DNA from 3 places in the Allobosea vaviloviae genome. Region 1 is predicted to be linked to each of the others. Evidence: predicted binding sites of a transcription regulator. Region 1 holds the regulator's gene; each other region holds the start of a gene.

Region 1 (2,266 bases):
TACGACGCCGAACTCGAGGCGCTGCGCCGCAGCCTCGCCGAGATGGGCGGCATGTCCGAGCGCATGCTCGGCGATTCCACCGTGGCGCTGGTGCGCCGCGACACCACGCTCGCCCAGAAGGTGATCAGCGCCGACCAGCGCCTCGACAACCTGCAGCGCGATGTCGAGGAGCGCGCGGTCCTGACCATCGCGCGGCGCCAGCCGCTGGCGAACGACCTGCGTGAATTGATCTCGGCGATCCGCATCGCTGCCGACATCGAGCGCGTCGGCGATCTCGCCAAGAACATCGCCAAGCGCGCGGTCGCGATCTCCGGCCAGTTCCAGCCGCCGCATCGCGCCGTGGTCGGGCTCGAGCATATGAGCCGCCTCGTCCAGGCCCAGCTCAAGGACGTGCTCGACGCCTATGCCGCGAGCAACGAACAGAAGGCCATGGAGGTCTGGCGCCGCGACGACGAGATCGACGCGCTCTACACCTCGCTCTTCCGGGAATTGCTGACCTATATGATGGAAGATCCGCGCAACATCACCTTCTGCACGCATCTCCTGTTCTGCGCCAAGAACGTCGAGCGCATCGGCGATCACACCACCAACATCGCCGAGACGATCCATTATCTCGTCACCGGCGAGTCGCTCGATCTCAACCGCCCGAAGCTCGACACCACCGACATCAATGTCGAGGCGGTGACGGGGAGCTGATGGAATGAACGCACCGGCACCTTTCCCGTCAGGGTCGTCCTCGGGCTTGTCCCGAGGATCATCCCGACCATCCACGTCTTCGCCGGTCGAGACCTGTGTTCAAGACATGGATGCTCGCCACAAGGGCGAGCATGACGGTGTGTGTCGGCTGAATGCCAAGAACGGAACCGAGACATGCCCGCACGCATCCTGATCGTCGAGGACGAGGAGCCGCTCACCCTGCTCCTGCGCTACAATCTCGAAGCCGAGGGCTTCGAGGTCGACAGCGTCGCGCGCGGCGACGATGCTGAACTGCATCTGCGCGACCACACGCCCGACCTCGTCCTGCTCGACTGGATGCTGCCGGGCCTGTCGGGCATCGAGCTCTGCCGCCGCCTGCGCACGCGCCGCGACACCGAGCGCGTGCCGATCATCATGCTCACCGCCCGCGGCGAGGAGACCGAGCGCGTGCGCGGCCTCGCCACCGGTGCTGACGACTACGTGGTCAAGCCGTTCTCGCTGCCTGAACTGATCGCGCGCATCCAGGCGCTGCTGCGCCGGGCGAAGCCTGGCCATGTCGCCGGGCTGCTCGCGGCCGGCGATCTCGAGCTCGACCGCACGACGCGCCGCGTCCGCCGCTCCGGCGCGGAATTGCATCTCGGCCCGACCGAATTCCGCCTGCTCGAATTCCTGATGCAGGCGCCTGGCCGGGTCTATTCCCGCGCACAACTCCTCGACGCCGTCTGGGGTCGCGACGTCTATATCGACGAGCGCACGGTCGACGTTCATGTCGGGCGCCTGCGCAAGGCGATCACGCCCGGTGACGCCAAGGACCCGCTGCGCACCGTGCGCGGCGCGGGCTACGCTTTCGACGAGACTTTCGCGCGGGGCTGAAAGCGCGCGTCATTCTCGGGTTTGACCCGAGAATCTCCAGCCGCATGAAGCGCCATTCGGTTCGGCATGAGATGCGCGGGTCAAGCCCGAGCATGGACGATCGCGCTTGACCCGCGCGCCCGCCGGCCCCAAGCCCTCCCGATGCAAAACAAATCCATCGCGATCATCGGCGCAGGCCCCTCCGGCCTGATCGCCGCCGAGCGGCTGTCCGCCGCCGGCCACGCCGTTACGGTCTATGACCGCATGCCCTCGCCGGCGCGTAAATTCCTGCTTGCCGGCCGCGGTGGGCTGAACCTGACCCATTCCGAACCGCTGGATCAGTTCCTGACGCGCTATCGCGGCGCGCAGGCCTGGCTCGAACCGGCGATCCGCGCCTTCCCGCCCCAGGCTTTGCGCGATTGGGCCGACGGTCTCGGCGCCGACAGCTTCATCGGCACGAGCGGGCGCGTCTTTCCCAAGGCGATGAAGGCCTCGCCTCTGCTGCGCGCCTGGCTGCGCCGGCTGGAAGGGCAAGGCGTGACATTCGCTCCGGGCAGGCTCTGGACCGGCTGGAGCGCCGATGGCGCGCTCGCCTTCCAGACCCGCGACGGCGGGGTCGAGACGATCCGGCCCGGCGCGACCTTGCTGGCGCTCGGCGGCGCGAGCTGGCCGCGCCTTGGCTCAGATGGCGGCTGGGCGCCTCGACTCGTGGAGCGCG
Region 2 (2,266 bases), 2.3 Mb from region 1:
TCGGCGCTTCTGGCCGCGGATATGCCGGTCCTTCATGTGGATCTGCGAAGCCTGGGAGAAGCTCGCCAGCTGCTTATGCGTCGACTGCGTCGCGATGATGCCGGGTGAGTCTGGCCCCAGATCAGCAAGCCCCATGGCGAAGCGCCCGGCATAGAGCGGGTGGAACTTCATGAAGCCGGCCCAGGCCTCGTCGAACAGGATGTAGTCGCAGAGATGGCCGATGCGCTTCAGGATCATCTGGGCGCTGTGGATCGTGCCGTCATAGGTGCATTGCTCGACCACCGCGACGCGGAAGGGGCGCGGCTTTTGCCAGGCGTCGGGGTCCTTGACCAGCGGATGCGTCCGGATGCGCTCGCGCAGCGCCTCCTCGTCAAAGGCGTCCCAGCGCATCGGGCCGATCAGCCCCCAGGCGTTGCGGATCGTCGGCAGATAGACCGGGATGCCGCCGCCGATCATCAGCGCGCCATGATGGGCCGCCTTGTGGTTGTTGCGGTCGAACAAGACAAGGTCGCCATCGGTCACGAGCGCAGCCAGCGCCACCTTGTTCGAGGTCGAGGTGCCGTTGAGGACGAAATAGGTCTTCTCCGCCCCGAAAATCTGGGCGGCCTCCTTCTGCGCCTTCAGGGCCGGGCCCTCATGGGTCAGGAGGTCGCCGAGATCGAGCACCGAATTGTCGAGGTCGTCGCGGAAGACGGCCTCGCCGAGATGCTCCATGAAGACCCGGCCGATAGGGCTGCGGCTGTAGAACACGCCGCCATTGTGTCCCGGGCAGGTCCAAAGATGATTGCCCTCCTCGGCATAGTCGACCAGTGCGCCGAAGAAGGGCGTCTTCAGCGTCTCGGCATATTGCTTCAAGCGGCTGATCAGGCTCTTGGCGATGAAGGGCGGTGTCTCCTCGGACAGGAAGATATAGCCGTCGATGAAGTCGAGCACCTCGACGGGCAGATCCTCGAAGCGCTTGCGGCGGATCAGCAGGATGATCGGGAAGTCCAGCCCGCGGCGGCGCATCAGATTGATCAGGGCCGCCGTCTTGCCTTCAAGGCCCTTCTTGCCCCAGTCGACGACCATGCAGCCGATGGCGGCATCGGTCTGCACGGCGATCTCGGCATCTTCGAGCTTGCGGGCTTTCACGACCTCGAAGCCGGACCGCTCGATTTCATCGACGATCTGGTTGAACCTTATGCCTTCGAGATCCTCCGCGTCGAAACTCGGCGTCGCGAACAAAAAGGTGAAGCGCCTGAAATAGTCCATGTCTGCTCCGCTGGCTCGATCCCGAAGATGTCGGTGAGTTCCATGACAGTCCGGCGACTATCGTTGTCACTATGTGACGATGTCGATCGAGCAGGTTGGCGCCGCCTTGACGATCGACGACATCGAAGGCTAGCTCCCGAAACGAGCGTTCGAACTGAGTTGTCACGCGGCGAAAGGCACGGTCTTCCTCAACCGCCGCGCGCCGAGCCAGAGCGTTTTCAAGCGAAGTGGATACCAGTTCGCATGAAGAAAACGCGCTAAAACAATGAACTAGAGCAATTGAACGATCCAATCGGATCGGAAGTTGCTCTAGTAGCACGAAGGGCTCCGACATGCCGTCCAAGAGCAAGAGCTTGAATGCGACGCTGCTTCGGCTCACCCATCATTATTCAGATGCGAAGGACCTGTTCAACGCAGTTCGCGCCGAACACCCCGACGCCTCGAAAAAGGACATCGTCCTGGCCGCGCTCGCGATGATGATCGATCAGTGCGAAACCGACGCATCCTCGGCGCGCAAACTCCACCAGCTTGCACTGCAACGGCGTGGTGAAGAGTAGTTTTGGGCAGGCCCTTTTGTCTTGCCGGTCATCTCGCGGAAGGCAAGCAATGTCCAAAAGAGCTGGCAGGGCCGGATAATCTCATCACGAGCCCGCACGAGAGAGAAGCCCCGCCCCCCTCACCTCAGCATCGCTTGTAAATATCCTCGATGCGGATGATGTCGTCTTCGCCAAGATAGGAACCGACCTGGACTTCGATGATATCGAGCGGGATCTTGCCGGGATTTGCCATGCGGTGGACGCAGCCGATCGGCAGGTAGATCGACTCGTTTTCGTGCACAATGATGGTTTCGTCATCGCGCGTGACTTCGGCCGTTCCGCGCACCACGACCCAGTGCTCGGCTCGGTGGTAGTGCTTCTGGAGGGATAGGACTCCGCCGGGCTTGACCGTGATGCGCTTGACCTGGTGACGCGTGTCGAGATCGATCGAAAGGTATTTGCCCCAGGGCCGGTGGATT
Region 3 (2,266 bases), 2.2 Mb from region 1:
CTGGCGGATCGCGGCAAAGCAGTCGCCGGCATGTTCGCGAATGCGCTCGGGGAAGCGGGCATTGTAGGGCTTGAACTTGAGGTCGGGGCGGTCGACGCCCACAAGCTGCGAGAGCTCGTTGAGGCCGATCATGCCGGCGACATCGACGATCTCGTCGTGGTCGACCTTGAGCTCGCGCACGATCAGCTTGCGCAGATGCGCCGGCATGCCGGTCGAGACCTCGAGCCGGATGACGACGCCGCGCCGACGCAGCTTCAGCATCGTCTCGAAGACGCGCACCAGATCCTCGGCCTCCTCCTCGATGTCGAGATCGGTGTCGCGGATGACGCGGAACGAGCCGGTGCCCTTGACGTCATAGCCCGGGAACAGCTTGCCGATGAACAGCGAGACCGCATCCTCCAGCGTGATGAAGCGGTGCAGCCCCTCGCGGCCGAGATCCGGCAATTCGATGAAGCGGTCCATCTTGATCGGCACGCGGATCAGCGCGTCGAGCTGGCGCCCGTCGCTGATTCTCTCCAGTGCCAGCGCCAGCGTGAAGCCGAGATTGGGGATGAAGGGGAACGGGTGCGCCGGGTCGATCGCCAGCGGCGTCAGCACCGGAAAGATGTAGTGGAGAAAATAATCCTCCAGCCAGACCCGCTCCTGCCTGCCGACCTCGTTGGGACCGAGCAGGTGAATCTTGTTCTCGTGCAGATCGCGCTTCAGCTCGACCCAGCGCGCCTGCTGGTCGTCTGTCAGCGCCGAGACCGCCTTGCCCAGTTCTGCGAGCTGCTCGGCCGGCGTCAGGCCGTCCTGGCTCTTCGTGACCACGCCGGCCTTGAGCTGTTCACGCAGGCCCGAGACGCGGACCATGAAAAATTCATCGAGGTTGGCGGCCGAGATCGAGAGGAAGCGCAGCTGCTCCAGCAGGGGGTGATGGCGGTTCGAGGCCTCTTCCATGACGCGGCGGTTGAACTGCAGCCAGGACAGTTCGCGGTTTATGAAGCGGGTGGGCAATTGCCGCAGCGGGGTATCAGCGCCGTGGGCGTCAATGGCGGGGATGTCGAGATCCATGATTTCTGCCGTTCGCGCGTTCATCTGCTTCGCTTTTGCCCCTGCCGCCGCGTGCCGCGTCAATTTCGCCGCGTCAGTTCCGCCGCTTCGATCCCGGCCGCTCTTGAAGCCACCCTAGCGTGACGGTTCAATGACAATCGATCCCGGCCTTCATGTCCATCGCGCCTTGCAGATCACGGCTCAGGACCCGGCCGCGGCTTGATCAGCCCGTCCACGAACAGATCGAGCACCTTGGCCATGGTCTCTTCGATGTCCGCATCGGCGACCTGCCAACTCGGGAAATGGCCATCGACCAGCATGCGCGCCAGACCATACACCAACGCACGCGCCGCGATCTGGATCAGGTGCCGGTCGTTGCAACGCAGAAGCCCGCGTTGCGCCGCCTCCAGCAACAGGGCTTCGATCTGAGCCTGGATTTCGGCGTTCTCCCGGCCCAGCGACGGCGAGCCCTCGAAATCGATCGAGCGCCGTGACGAGATGATTTCGAAATGGGTCGGATTGCGTCTGGCCCAATCGAGATAAGCCCGCCCGATGGCGCGTATGCGCAGCATCGGATCATCATCCACCTCCTGTGCCAGCGCCAGCGCGATTTCGGCCCTGAAGCGCCGCATCGCTTCCTCGGCCACCGCCGTCATCAGCGTCATCTTGTCCGGGAAGTGGCGGAACGGAGCGGCCGGCGAGACCCCGGCCAATCGCGCTGCCGCCCGGACACTGACCGCAGAGAGCCCCCCCTCTTCGGCCAGCTTGAGCGCCTGCTCGACGAGCTCCTCGCGCAAATTGCCGTGATGATAGGCCGGACTGCCCTCACCCGCCTCGCGGTCTCCGGTCCGAGTCGGTTTCACGGTGCTCATGGATCGAAGCTAGTGCACGTTCCAGAGAAGGAGGAAACCCGCCGGCACAGGAGGAAACCCGCTCCGAAAGTGCTGAGCGCGGGCTTCTTCGCATTGCAAATCAGGCCAAGCGCCATCGCATCACAATTATGTAATCATCGATTACATTCGTTGCCTACAGCGACCGCCGGTGCAATCGTCGCTCATAGCGACGCACGCCTCTCACCAAACGGCACCAATGACCATTGCACGCAACGAGACGATCGCACGCAACGAGCCGAAGCCATCATGTCCGGCTGGCCTGCTGGAAGGCTGGCCCCTGCTGGGACTGCTCGCATCCGGGCTCGTTTTGGGCTTGCTTGCCGCGCTTGCCACCTCTTCCG

What was found. Region 1 encodes PhoB, which activates phosphate uptake and scavenging genes when phosphate is short. Its sites were predicted from a motif close to TGTCATNNANCTGTCAT; they were not measured.
Region 2: BHK69_RS18540 (Orn/Lys/Arg family decarboxylase) is a predicted target of PhoB. The motif match lies at 1,294-1,310, and genes of this name have one in related genera.
Region 3: BHK69_RS18205 (RNA degradosome polyphosphate kinase) is a predicted target of PhoB. The motif match lies at 1,173-1,189, and genes of this name have one in related genera.

The regions. Positions count from the first base shown of each region.
Region 1 covers NZ_CP017147.1:1,749,036-1,751,301, forward strand. The annotation lists gene phoU (phosphate signaling complex protein PhoU) at 1-696, shown strand, start outside; gene phoB (phosphate regulon transcriptional regulator PhoB) at 871-1,569, shown strand; gene BHK69_RS08170 (TIGR03862 family flavoprotein) at 1,711-2,266, shown strand, end outside.
Region 2 covers NZ_CP017147.1:4,050,507-4,052,772, reverse strand. The annotation lists gene BHK69_RS18540 (Orn/Lys/Arg family decarboxylase) at 1-1,251, opposite strand, end outside; gene BHK69_RS18535 (hypothetical protein) at 1,584-1,808, shown strand; gene BHK69_RS18530 (mannose-1-phosphate guanylyltransferase/mannose-6-phosphate isomerase) at 1,933-2,266, opposite strand, start outside.
Region 3 covers NZ_CP017147.1:3,967,254-3,969,519, reverse strand. The annotation lists gene BHK69_RS18205 (RNA degradosome polyphosphate kinase) at 1-1,053, opposite strand, end outside; gene BHK69_RS18200 (TetR/AcrR family transcriptional regulator) at 1,227-1,829, opposite strand; gene BHK69_RS18195 (hypothetical protein) at 2,122-2,266, shown strand, end outside.